3 regions of the Pseudoduganella sp. OTU4001 genome follow, and region 2 is predicted to be linked to each of the others. Evidence: predicted binding sites of a transcription regulator. Region 2 holds the regulator's gene; each other region holds the start of a gene.
What was found. Region 2 encodes FNR, which switches genes on or off when oxygen is low (the NO sensors DNR and NnrR bind a similar motif). Its sites were predicted from a motif close to TTGATNNNNATCAA; they were not measured.
Positions count from the first base shown of each region.

Region 1: a site for FNR is predicted at 2,482-2,495, ahead of AAHE99_RS04450 (agglutinin biogenesis protein MshI). Genes of this name have one in related genera too.
Region 3: a site for FNR is predicted at 1,167-1,180, ahead of AAHE99_RS20320 (OmpW/AlkL family protein). Genes of this name have one in related genera too.

Region 1 covers NZ_JASATG010000003.1:194,934-199,173, forward strand. Annotated here, with positions in the region: gene AAHE99_RS04435 (MSHA biogenesis protein MshK) at 1-203, opposite strand, end outside; gene AAHE99_RS04440 (hypothetical protein) at 200-859, opposite strand; gene AAHE99_RS04445 (PilN domain-containing protein) at 856-1,491, opposite strand; gene AAHE99_RS04450 (agglutinin biogenesis protein MshI) at 1,488-2,390, opposite strand; gene AAHE99_RS04455 (DUF6701 domain-containing protein) at 2,597-4,240, shown strand, end outside.
Region 2 covers NZ_JASATG010000020.1:75,449-79,688, reverse strand. Annotated here, with positions in the region: gene AAHE99_RS17960 (ATP-binding response regulator) at 1-706, shown strand, start outside; gene AAHE99_RS17955 (response regulator transcription factor) at 699-1,334, shown strand; gene fnr (fumarate/nitrate reduction transcriptional regulator Fnr) at 1,437-2,210, shown strand; gene AAHE99_RS17945 (bacteriohemerythrin) at 2,271-2,657, opposite strand; gene AAHE99_RS17940 (cyanophycin metabolism-associated DUF1854 family protein) at 2,735-3,199, opposite strand; gene AAHE99_RS17935 (cyanophycin metabolism-associated ABC transporter) at 3,192-4,240, opposite strand, start outside.
Region 3 covers NZ_JASATG010000027.1:13,865-18,104, reverse strand. Annotated here, with positions in the region: gene AAHE99_RS20330 (xanthine dehydrogenase family protein molybdopterin-binding subunit) at 1-593, opposite strand, end outside; gene AAHE99_RS20325 ((2Fe-2S)-binding protein) at 590-1,084, opposite strand; gene AAHE99_RS20320 (OmpW/AlkL family protein) at 1,252-1,854, shown strand; gene AAHE99_RS20315 (DUF2244 domain-containing protein) at 1,851-2,321, opposite strand; gene AAHE99_RS20310 (LysR family transcriptional regulator) at 2,337-3,260, opposite strand; gene AAHE99_RS20305 (3-oxoacyl-ACP reductase family protein) at 3,376-4,107, shown strand; gene AAHE99_RS20300 (NADPH-dependent F420 reductase) at 4,104-4,240, shown strand, end outside.

The sequences.
Region 1 (4,240 bases), on a different contig from region 2:
TCACGGCCTTCATGCCCCTTGCCGACCAGGACCGATTGCAGCACAGGCTTTTGCGGACCCACGGGTACCGGCACCGAGCCCGGCGCCAGCAGCTGCATGGCCTCCGGCGGCGGGCGCGTAGGATCGGCCAGGCCGCCGTGCGACTGTGCATGCGCCAGCAGCGGTGCGGCCAGCAGTGCCGCGGCTAACAGTCGGGCGCTCATAGCGTCATCCATTTCTCGTCCAGGCTCAGGGTGTACAGGGTCAGCGTCAGGGTCGCAGCCGGGTAGCTGCGCGCATCCAGCTGCGCGCGGCCCCAGAACACTTGCTGCGGCGAGTTTTCCAGCGATTCCATGTAATCAAGCATGTCCAGGTAGGCGCCCTGCAGCACCACTTCCACGCCGTGACGGTACAACAGTTCGCGCTGGCCCGCCGCAGGCTTGCCATCGGCGCCACCCAGGCCGCTTGCCGGCAAGGTACGCAGCGACAGCAGCCTCAATTTGCCGTTCGAGCGCAGCAGCTGCTGCATCAGCGAGCTCATTTTCTCCGGCGCGACCAGGCCATTCTGCATGGTGCGCAGCGAGCCGGCCAGCTTGGCCGCCTCGCGGTTCAATTCCGCCAATCGCTGCTGTGCCGCCAGGTCCGGGTTGGCGCCGAAGGCCGCCATCCGCACGCCAATCTCGATATTCGCAGCCTCAACGCGCTGGTTCTGCTGGCGGATCTCGTCGGCCAGCTGCTTGTTCCGCGCAAACAGCGGGTTCAGTACCAGGATGTGCAGGGCATACAGAACAACGGCCACCGCCGCCGCAAACACGGCAATGCGTTCGCGCAGGGTCATGCCGTCGATACGGCTGCTCAGCTTAGCCCATAGCGCCTTCATTTCGCGCCCTCCTTGGCCTGGGCCGGTTCAGCAGCCAGGCGGAATTCCACGAACGGCGCACTGGCCGGAGCGGACGCCCCGCCGCCAGGACGCGCAATCTCCAGGCTGCCAAAGGTTTTGCCTTGCAGGACAGCTTCACGCGTCAGGCGCTGGATATAGCCCGGCACCAGCTCCGGCTGCAGCGCCCGGCCCTCCAGCCCGATTTCCTTGCCTGCACCGACCACGTTCAGGCCGGTCAGCCACACGCCATCGACATGCTGCCGCGCCAGCGCGCGGAAATACTCCGAATAGCCGGCGGTATTGCCCAACTCACCGCGCTCCAGGATGCCCTGCACTTCATGCAGCGACTTCAGCTCCTGCTGCATGCGCGCCAGGTCCGATTCCAGCGCCTGGCTCTTTTGTTTCGGCGGGAATTCCTTGGTCACCTGGGCCAGCCGCGCCTCGGCCGCCGCCGCAGCGCTCTTGCGGGCGTTCACGGCTTGCTCCAGCTGCGAGGTCTTGATGGCGCCATACACCGCCAGCAGTACCGCGCCGACGGCGATCACCCCCAGCGTCTGCACCATATGGACAGCAGTAAAAATCTTCTTCTGCTTGAGGAAAATCGGATTGAAAAGGTTGATCTGCTGGCTCACAGGACCACCTCCTCCTGGCGCAGGGCGGCACCCAGCGTCAGGAAATACCGTACCTGCTCTTCAGGGTCCAGCAAACTTGGCGCATCGGTCAGGTCGAACACATCGCCCAGGCCGAAGGACTCAACCGGCATGTACATTTGCGCCGCCAGGAAATCCTGCAACGACGGCACACCGGTCGGCGCCAGCATCAGGCGCGAGATGCTGATGAAGTGGTACTGGCGGTCAAAGTGGTCCAGCGAGCGTTGCAGCTCCAGCGCGATCTTGTCGAACGAGGCGTGGCGGCGCTCCACATCCTGTTCCTGCACCATGGCCAGCGTCACTTCCAGGTGGCGCGCCAGGTACAGTTCCTTGTTGTAGCTGACGGTCAGCAGGCCGCCGGCGTCGCTGAACGACAGCATGGCCAGCCCGCGCCCCTCCGGCTCCAGCAGGGCCGAGATATTCCGTTGCGCCATTTCGGGAATGTCGATCACGGACAGCGGCGCCTGCGCCTCGGCGAACAAATCCTGGCGGGACTGGATCAGGCTATTGCGCGCCGCAATCGCGAACATCGAATGGGCGCGGTTGCCGGCGTTCTTGTCGACCGGGATATCCAGCACGTCGATGGTGGCGTCGTCGATATGGAAGTCCAGCATGTCTTTCAGGCGCCAGCGCACGGCGGTCTTCAGTTCCTCTTGCGGCACATTCGGCGCCTCTACCTGCAGCAGCTGGTATTCGCCGCCCGCCAGCAAGGTGGCGCCCACATAGCCCGCGGCATACGCATCGCGCGCCGCGCGCCCCAGGGCCTCGGCGCCGAGGCTGGGCGACGCTGCGTGAAATGCCGCAAGCTTGACGATTGGTTTGGCGGCAGGCTGGCGCTCGACGCGCGCCACGCAGATCCCATCCGCGTGGAACGACGTCACAAGAATGCCTTCTTTTTTTCTTGCCCTAGAGAAAAAACGCATGCCGCCAATCTAAAAAGGAAACGTTACGCGAGGTTCGCGACGTAGATGATTGATTATATTCAAGATTGCATTACACTTTTACTAAATTTTCACCAATTATCAATTTTTTTCGGCTACGTTGTTACAGCCTTGACACATTCTGTTGCCACATGGTCTGATTCCGTATGATTTTCCGCGCAATCCTCGCCATTTTCCTTTGGTGCGCCGCCACTTTCGCGCACGCGCAGACCTATTCCTGGCCTGCCGACCTGACGAAGTCGGACTTCAATTGCAACCTGATCGCAGCGGGTGAATACAACTGCCCGTCGATGAGTTTTTCGAAGGACGAATACATCGTCATCACGTCGCCCATCACGGTGCACGTGAACGGCAGCTTCAAGGCTGCCAAGAACTTCATCATCCCGCAAGGATCGCCGCTGCTGCTGGACGTGAACGGCGAAGTGACCTTTTCCAAAGACATGAATGCCTACATGGACATCAAGTCCACAGGCAATATGTCCTTCGCCAAAAACACCATCCTGCATGGCGACCTGAATTCGACCAACGGCAATATCACCATCGCCAAGGACTCCCTGATCGACGGCGACGTCTTCACCAAATACCAGCTAAAGGTCGGCAAAAACAGCAGCATCTCCGGCAACTGCACCTACGCCACCACAAATTACATTTGCAGCTCCTCCACACCGCCGCCGTCCAGCAGCTTCGATCACTTCCTGGTCGAGCATGAAGGCACCGGCCTGACCTGCCAGTCCTCCGAGATCACCATATGGGCTTGCTCCGGCCCGAGCAGCGGCGGCACCTGCACCACCACTACCAACGGCGTCAGCGGAACCCTGGAAGTTCGCAACGACTCCACTAACGCACTGGTTGGCAGCTACAACTTCACCATTCCAGCCGGCCAGACCTTCGCCACCGTCTTGGTTCCTTACGACCCTGCCAAGGTTAAATTCCTCAAGCTTGGCACCACCACGGCCGGCACCACCTGCTGGGATGGCGATGCGGCCAGTTGCCAGCACACCTTCTTCGACGCCGCCTTCGATTTCGAGGTACCGGACCACGTTTCGGGAACCAGCCAGCCCGTCACCATCGCGGCCCTGCAGAAAACCAGCACCAACAGCTGCGCCCCAGCGTGGACCGGCACGTTCCCGATTTCCTTCACCTGTACTTATGTCGACCCTAACAGCGCCGCCCCGTCCGGAAGCCTGCCCGTCACACTGGAAAGCGGCAGCAATTCAGTTGCCCTGACCTGCGGAGGCGCAGCCAAGTCCCTCAGCATCCTGTTTGACTCCACCGGCAAAGGCCCGCTTAAAGTCACCTACCCCGATGCGGGCCGCATCGAGTTGGCGGCCACGTACCAGCCAAAGTCCATGTATGGCAACTCGACCTTTGTCGCTTACCCGCAGAAATTTGCGGTGACCTGGCCGACGCCGCGCCCCACAACCCTGGTCGCCGGCAGTCCGTTCAACGTCAACGTCACCGCCATGAACGGCGCCGAGACGCCCGTAGCAACACCGAATTTCGGCCGGGAGTCCACGCCTGCAATGGCTCAAATGACGTTCGCCAAATGCAAGCCCACCAACGGCGAGCCGGGCTTGTTCAGCGGGACGCTGAGCGCCTTCACGGCAGGCGTCGCAACCTCCACCGACGCGACCTGGGATGAAGTCGGCACCGGCGACATCACCGCGACCACTACCACCAACTACCTGACCACAGGCAAAACCATCACCGGCAGCAGCAATACTGCAAGCGGCGGCGCTTGCACCGGCCTGTTCGACCGCTTCCGCCCGCACCATTTCACGACCAAAGCC
Region 2 (4,240 bases):
CCTGATCGAGGAAAAATCGCAGGCCGAACGCGTGCTGCGCCAGTCGCAGAAGGAGTTGCGCGAGCTGGCCGCCTACCAGGAGAAGCTGAAAGAGCACGAACGCACCCGCATCGCGCAGGAGATCCACGACGAGCTGGGCGGCCTGCTGACCGGGATCAAAGCCTACATCTCCGTGGCGATCGAACGCGGCGGCGAGCAGTCCGACCCGCTGCTGAAGGACGCCGCCAAGCTGGCGCAGGACGCCATCGAGACCGTGCGCCGCGTGATCACCGACCTGCGCCCCAGCGTGCTGGACCAGCTGGGCATCTGGCCTGCGCTGGAATGGTATTCCGAGCAGGTAGCCCAGCGCAGCGGCCTGCAATGCAGCTGCAATATCACGCCCGAGGCGGCGGCATTGGAGCTGGATGCGGAGCGCAGCACCATGCTGTTCCGCGTCGCACAGGAAGCGCTGACCAATGTGGTGCGCCACGCCGAAGCCAGTGAAGCGCGCCTGCTGGTCGACCGCGACGGCGACTGCGTTGTGCTGCGGGTGGAAGACGACGGCAAGGGCATCGAAAGCGCCGGCCTGTCCGACCGCGAATCCTGGGGCCTTTTCGGCATGCACGAACGTACCCGCCGCTTCGCCGGCGAACTGACAATCAGCGGCAAGGCTGGGCAGGGCACCACCCTGCAACTGCGCCTGCCTTTGGAGGACAAGAATGGGTGACAAGATCACCGTACTGCTGGTCGACGACCACGCCATAGCACGCAACGGCGTGCGCCTGATGCTCGGCACCGCGCCCGATATCAGCGTGGAGGGCGAGGCGGGCAATGCCGTCGAAGCCATGGCCCGGGTGGCCGAGCGCAGCTTCGACGTGGCCCTGGTCGACATCAAAATGCCCGGCAAAAATGGGCTGGATTTGCTGAAAACCCTGCGTGCAGAGTACCCGCGCATGGCCGTCCTGGTCCTGAGCACTTATTCGGAAGAGATTTACGCCGTGCGCGCCCTGAAGTCCGGCGCCTCCGGCTACCTCACCAAGGACGCTCCGACCACCACCCTGGTGGAAGCGGTGCGCAAGGCGGCGGCAGGCGGCAAGCATGTCAGCCCGGCATTGCTTGAAAAATTGGCAACCCTGGTGGGTGGCGGCCCCAGCGGCGACCATGAAGAGCTTTCCAACCGCGAGCTGGAAGTGTTCAAGCTGATTGCGCAGGGCGAATCGCTGGTGCGCATCGGGGAAAAACTACATCTGAGCCCTAACACTGTGACAACGTACCGCAGCCGCATCCTCGAGAAAATGGGCATGTCCAGCAATGCCGAGCTGACCCGCTACGCCCTGGAGCACGGACTGATCTGAATGTACTGTAGGGGAACCACTACATCAACTACACAGGAAGCTTGATACCGGGAAATGCGCCGGGACGCGATACTGACTCCATCGAACACAAGGAGCAGCACCATGAGCCCGGTTATCCCCATCACCCCTGCAAACACCACCAAGAATTGCGCGCCAGTCGCCGCCAAATGCTCGCTGTGCAGTTTTAACCGCCTGTGCTTGCCTCAGGGCCTGGCGGAAGACGACGTCGCCCGCCTGGACCAGATCATTGCCCGCCGCCGCCGCGTATCGCGCGACGAGCCGCTGTACCAGACGGGCGACAGCTTCCACAGCCTGTATGCGGTGCGCTTCGGCCACTTCAAGACCGTGCAGGTGAACCAGCGCGGCGAACAGACCATCGGCGGCTTCCACATGGCCGGCGACCTGCTGGGCATGGAAGCGATTGGCGCCGGCCAGCATAGCTGCAACGCCGTTGCGCTGGAGGACAGCGAAGTGTGCGAGATTCCGTTCAGCCGCCTGCAGGAACTGGTGATGCAGATCCCAGGGCTGCTGCAGCAATTCCACCGCACCATGAGCCGCGAGATCCAGCGTGAGCAATCGGTGATGCTGTTCCTGAGCCATATGCGCGCCGAGCAGCGCCTGGCCATGTTCCTGCTGAACCTCGCCGGCCGCTACGCCCAGCGCGGCTACTCGTCAAGCAGCTTCCAGTTGCGCATGTCGCGCGAAGACATCGGCGGCTACCTCGGCCTGACCGTGGAAAGCGTCAGCCGCCAGCTGGCCCGCCTGCGCCAGGACGGTTCGATCGTATTGAATAACCGCGACCTGCGCATTCTCGACCGCAGCAAACTGGAGGCGATGTCTTCCGGCGGCATGGCGCAGGAGCTCGCCGTCGCCTGAGTAGCAACCACTTTCTCACCTGTAGGGGGTGTATGGGGCAGCTTCGGCTGCCCCTTTTTTTCACTTGAGGTTTGAGGCGGCGATGGCCAGGGCCAGATCCATGGTGTTGATGTGCGCCTCCACCCAGTCCGGCAAGGCGCGCACCATCCGGCGCGCAGAGGACTCATCGCCAGCCGCCAGCAGGCAGCACGCCTGGTCGAGCGAGGCCAGCAGACTGTCATGGGCCGCACGGTGCGTGGCAGCGAGGGGGTAGCCGATCGCTTCCATCAAGTGGTTCTCTTCCGCCAGATCTTGGGCGAACTCTTCTGCCAGTTGATGGCACGCTTCCTCAAAGGCCGGGCGCGGCAAGGCATCGATGGACTGCAGCAAATCGAAGATGATGCGATGCGACTGGTCCATCACAGGAATGCCCAGTGCCAGGTCGGGGCCAAAAACAATCGAATCCATGCGTCTCTCCGCAATTGCAGTTGAGACATTGTGCCGTCCAGCAATACCAACGGCACATGATCCATATCAAATTTGGCTTACATGAAGCGGTCCAGGATGCGCTTGCTGTGCTTGTCGAGGGCGAACTGGTCACGGATCAGGAAGTGGATGCCGTGGCTGTCGGAGACCAGCAGCGACACGCTGCCGATGCGGCGGATGTCCTCTTCGCCGCGCAGCACGAAACTGGTCTCGCCGCGGTCGGTGGCGACCGTCCAGGTGGATGGGCAGGCGTAGCTGCCGACGTCGATGATGCGGCTGATCTCGGGCATGAACTCGCGGCCGGCCAGCTCTTCGCGCACGATGTCGGCCATCTCCGGCGACAGGTCGGAGATCTTGTCCAGCCATGCCACTTCCTTGCCGTCGGTGTTCACCAGCGACAGGCCTTCTTCCGGCGCCTGGATGGGGAACGCGCGCACCGGCGAGACGTTCTCGTGCAGCACGCCGTTGGCGTCGATCAGGTTCAGCTTCCCAAAGCTGTCGCGGCTCAAACTAAAATTAATCATCTTCACGGCTCTTTGCTTTGTCATCCATGTCGGTGTCGACGTTACGTGCCTGCGCCTGGTACAGGCGGTAATAGGCGCCTTCCTTGGCCATCAGCTCGTCGTGCGGGCCTTCTTCCACCACCTTGCCGCGGTCCATCACGACCAGGCGGTTGGCGCGCTGCAGCGTGGACAGGCGGTGCGCAATCGCGATCGTGGTGCGGCCGGCAACCAGGTTGTCCAGCGCCTTCTGGATTTCTTTTTCGGTCTCGGAGTCCACCGAGGCAGTCGCTTCGTCCAGGATCAGGATGCGCGGGTCGATCAGCAGGGCGCGCGCGATCGAGATACGCTGGCGCTCACCGCCCGACAGGCCCTGGCCGCGCTCACCCACCATCGAGTCATAGCCTTGCGGCAGGCGCAGGATGAAGTCGTGGGCGTGCGCGGCGCGCGCTGCCTTCATGATTTCTTCGCGCGTGGCATTCGGCTTGCCGTAGGCGATGTTCTCGGCGATGGTGCCGAAGAACAAGAACGGCTCCTGCAACACGAGGCCGATATTGCTGCGGTAGTCGGAAACGGCGTAGTTGCGGATATCCACGCCATCCAGCAGGATCGCGCCTTCCGCCACGTCGTAGAAGCGACAGATCAGGTTGACCAGGGTGGACTTGCCGGAGCCGGAGTGACCGACCAGGCCAATCATCTCGCCCGCCTTGATCTCCAGGTTCACGCCGCGGTTCACCGCGCGGTTACCGTAGCGGAAGCCCACTTCGCGCAGGGTGATATCGCCGCGCACCTTCTCCACCTTGGCTGGCTGCGCCGGATCCGGCACGCTCGAAACGTGGTCCAGGATGTCGAAAATACGCTTGGCGGCGGAGGCCGATTTCTGCGTCACCGACACGATACGGCTCATCGAATCCAGCTTGCCGTAGAAGCGGTTGGCATACAGCACGAAGGAGCTCAATACACCCACGGTGATGTTGTGCTTCGAAATCATCCAGATGCCGAACACGTAAATCACGAGGATACCCAGCTCGGTCAGGAAGGACACGGTCGGCGAGAACAGCGACC
Region 3 (4,240 bases), on a different contig from region 2:
CGTTTGCCGGCCAGCTTCCAGTCTTTGGGGTCTTTCAGCTTGATGTCGGCGGCGGCGGGGGCTTGCAGTTTGCCGGCGGCGTCGGCCACCTTACCGAAGGTCAGCGTGCGGCCGCTTGGGGTGTGGGTGATCACGCTCTTCGCGACCGTGCATTCGGCGGCGGGCACGCCCCACTGCGCGGCGGCGGCTTGCACCAGCATCATGCGGGCTGCGGCGCCGCCTTTGCGGACGTAATCATGCGATTCGCGGACGCCGCGGCTGCCGCCGGTGGAGAAGCTGCCCCAGGCGCGGTTGCGTGCGAGCTGGCGGCCGGGCGATGGGTATTCGGTCGTGACCTTGGCCCAGTCGCCTTCCAGTTCCTCTACTACCAGCTGTGCCAGGCCGGTCAGCGTGCCCTGGCCCATTTCGGAGCGGGCGATGCGCACTACGATGGTGTCGTCGGGTTTGACGACGACCCAGGCATTGATCTCTGGCGCGTCAGCGGCGGCGGCCTGCTGCTGCGCTTCGGCGAAGGGGATGTGGAAGCCGAACATCAGGCCGGCAGTGGCGCCCAGGGAGCGGCCGAGGAAAGCGCGGCGGGTGATCGCGTTCATGCTTTGCTCCCTTCTACGATGTCCAGGCCAGCCAGCTTGGTGTCGCCGCCTTTGGCGATCACGTGGATGGCTTTGCGCACGCGGTTATAGGTGCCGCAGCGGCAGATGTTGGTCATCGCGGCGTCGATATCGGCGTCGGTGGGATTCTTCTTTTGCTTCAGCAGTGCGGCGGCGGCCATGATCATGCCGGACTGGCAGAAGCCGCATTGCGGCACATCCAGCGCGGCCCAGGCTTTCTGCACCGGGTGGCTGCCGTCCTTGCTCAGGCCTTCGATGGTGACGATCTTCTGCTTTTCAGTCACGGTGGAGGCAGGACGCACGCAGCTGCGCGTCGGTTCGCCGTCAATGTGCACGGTGCAGGCGCCGCATTGCGCTACGCCGCAGCCGTATTTGGTACCGGTAAGGCCTAGCTGTTCACGGATCACCCACAGCAGCGGGGTGTCTTCTTCGGCCTCGAACTCGCGTACCTGGCCATTGACGTTCAATTTCATTTCCTGCCTCCGAATAATGGGTGGGATGTGAATCGCGTGATCTTACTCCCGTTTTGGCTGTCTTGTATTCATTCGGGCAATTTTGACTTAGGTCAAAGATTTTGCTGCGTCGCGTCAATAGACTTTCATGTACCAAATCTCAATGACCACATGAAAGAGGTAGTGAAATGAAGAAAGCGATTCTGGCAGTTATCCTGGGCGGCCTGGCTCTCAACGCAATGGCGGCGGACACGGGCTGGCAGGTGCGCGCGCGTGCTGTGCATATCAATCCGGCGGACAAGTCGGATCCGGTGGGCGGCGTTGGTGCGTCGGACCGCATCGGCGTCAGCGACAAGACCATTCCGGAAGTGGACATCTCCTACTTCGTGACCCCGAACATCTCGGCCGAGCTGGTGCTGACTTACCCGCAGAAACATGACGTCTACCTGGATGGCAAGACCGTCGGCACCTTCAAGCACCTGCCGCCGACGCTGCTGGCGCAGTACCACTTCTCGCCTTCCTCGCAAATCAGCCCGTACGTTGGCCTGGGCGTGAACTGGACGACCTTCTCCAAGAACAATATCCTGGGCGGCGCGGGTAGCCTGGAGCACGATAGCTTTGGCCTGGCTGCACAGGCGGGCGTGGACTTCAAGCTGGATAAGAACTGGTCGCTGAACCTGGATATCAAGAAGGTGCAGATCCGCAGCGATGTGCTGATCTCCGGCGCCAAGGCTTCCAAGGTCAAGGTTGATCCAGTGCTGCTGGGCGTTGGCGTGGGCTACCGCTTCTAATTATTGAACAGGCCGCCCTGCACTTCCGCGCGCAGCTCCTGGGCCAGCGCGCGGCGGCGCGGGTCGGTGGCGAAGTAGCCAATATCGACGGCTACGCCTTTGGATTCGAGGTGGATCAGATCGCTGGGGTGGGCGGGCATTTGCAGGCGCAGGAAGTAGAGTTCCAGCTGCGTGGCGCTCATTTTGCCGGCGGAGACCTGCTCCACCAGCAGCTTACCGTTGGCGAGGACGATGTGCTCGTAATCCGTCGCGTGGCGCGCGTAGTGCAGGAAGGCGGCGGCCACCGCGGTCATCTCCAGCACGGTGAAGAGCAGCACCTGCCACAGCCCCACCATCACAAAGCCTGTCGCGACCGCGAACGAGAACAGGCACATCAAGCCATAAGCCATCCCCATCTGCTGGGGCGACAATGAGCAATTGCGCCGCAGAAGCCATTCCCTGCGTTCCCTGAGCAAGTCCCGGTTCATGGGGATATTTTATGCCTATGTTGCCAAAAAGCGTTGCGCAATCTGCATGGCCTGGAACTGTTCTGTCACAAAATCCACAAAAGCGCGTGTTTTGCCTGGAAGTAGCTTCTGGCTGGTGAAGTAGAGAGAGATTGGTCCAGCATCGGCATGCCAACCTGGCAACACGCGCACCAGCGCGCCGCTTTCCAGGTGGCGCAGAACGTTCGGCATCGCCATCAGGCCGATGCCCATGCCCATCAAGACGCCCTGCACGATCGCATCAGGGTCGCTGGCGGACATACATGGCCGCTGTTCGGCGACTTGCTCGGCGCCGGCCTTATTACGCAGTGTGCGCTGGCGCAGGCGGCCCGTCACGCTGGAACGCATGACCACGCCCTCGTAATCGATCAAGTCGGACGGCTGGCGCGGCGCCTTCCTGCCGCGCAAGAAGGCCGGTGTGGCTACGGCAACGATGTGGATGCGCGCCAGTTCGCGTGCAATTACGCCAGGCCGCAGCTCGATGCCGCCGCCAATGGCGGCGTCAAAGCCTTCAGTCACCAGGTCAACCTGGCGGTTCTCCAGGTACCAGTCAGTTACCACTGAGGGAAAGCGGGCGTTAAATTCGGGCATTAGCGGCAACAGGAAATCGCGGGCAAAGCCAGGCGCGGCACTCAGCTTGAGCGTGCCGGCAGGCTGGCCGGCCGTGTTGCTGATATCGGCAATCGCTGACTGGATGCTGTCCAGGCCGCCGGAAACCGTGCCCAGGAAGCGCTCGCCGGCTTCGGTGAGGGTAAGGCCGCGTGTGCTGCGTTGGAACAGCTGCACGCCAAGGTTGCGCTCCAGCTGCGCCACGTTGCGGCTCACGGCGGCCGCTGTCAGCCCAAGACGCCGGGCGGCGGCTGAGAAGCTGGATGCTTCGGCACTGCGCACAAAGCTTTCAAGGTTGGAGAGGGTTTCCATCGCGGGTCTTTCAACGTTTGCTTGAAATAGATTATAGCCAGTCGCTACTACCGTTATGGAAGTGCGGGAACCATACTGGACTCATCGCACAACCACTCCTCGAAAGGAAAACATCATGGGCAACAAGATCGCAATCGTTACCGGCGGCAGCCGCTCCATCGGCGCTGCCATCGCCAAGCGCCTGGCGGCGGATGGCGCCACCGTGGCAATCACTTACAACGCTTCGCCTGAGAAGGCGCAGCAAGTCGTAGCGGAAATCGAGGCCAAGGGCGGCCGCGCCATTGCGCTGCAAGCCGATGCGGGCAATCCGGACGCCGTGCGTGCGGCTGTCGCGCAGGTGGCACGGCAGTTTGGCAAGGTCGATATCCTGGTCAATAACGCTGGCATCAGCGTACTGGGGAATGCACAGGACATCGCCTTTGAAGACTTCCAGCGCATCCTGGCGGTGAATGTGACCGGTGTTTTTGTCGCTACGCAGGAAGCCTTGAAGCATATGGGCCAGGGCGGCCGCATCATCCATATCGGCAGCTCGATGGTGCAGTATGCGGCCTTCCCCACCGCCTCCGCGTACACGCTGACCAAGGGCGCAGTGACGGGCTTTACGCGCGGCCTTGTGCGCGATCTTGGACCGCGCGGCATCACGGTCAACACCGTGCATCCCGGCCCTACCGACAGCGATATGAATCCTGCCGATGGTGCGGTAGCGGACTTCGTCAAGCCAGGCATCGCACTCGGTCGCTACGGCCAGGGTAGCGATATTGCGGCGGCGGTGGCTTACCTGGCTAGCGATGATGCAGCGTTCGTCAGCGGCGCGGAGCTGATGGTGGATGGAGGATTTACGGCATGAATACCATCTCGATCATTGGCGCTGGCTCCATCGGCAGCGCAATTGCACGGCTGCTCACCGGCGCCGGCCTGGAAGTGAAGATCGCCAATAGCCGCGGGCCTTCCTCGCTGGCGGGGCTGGTCGCCGAGCTGGG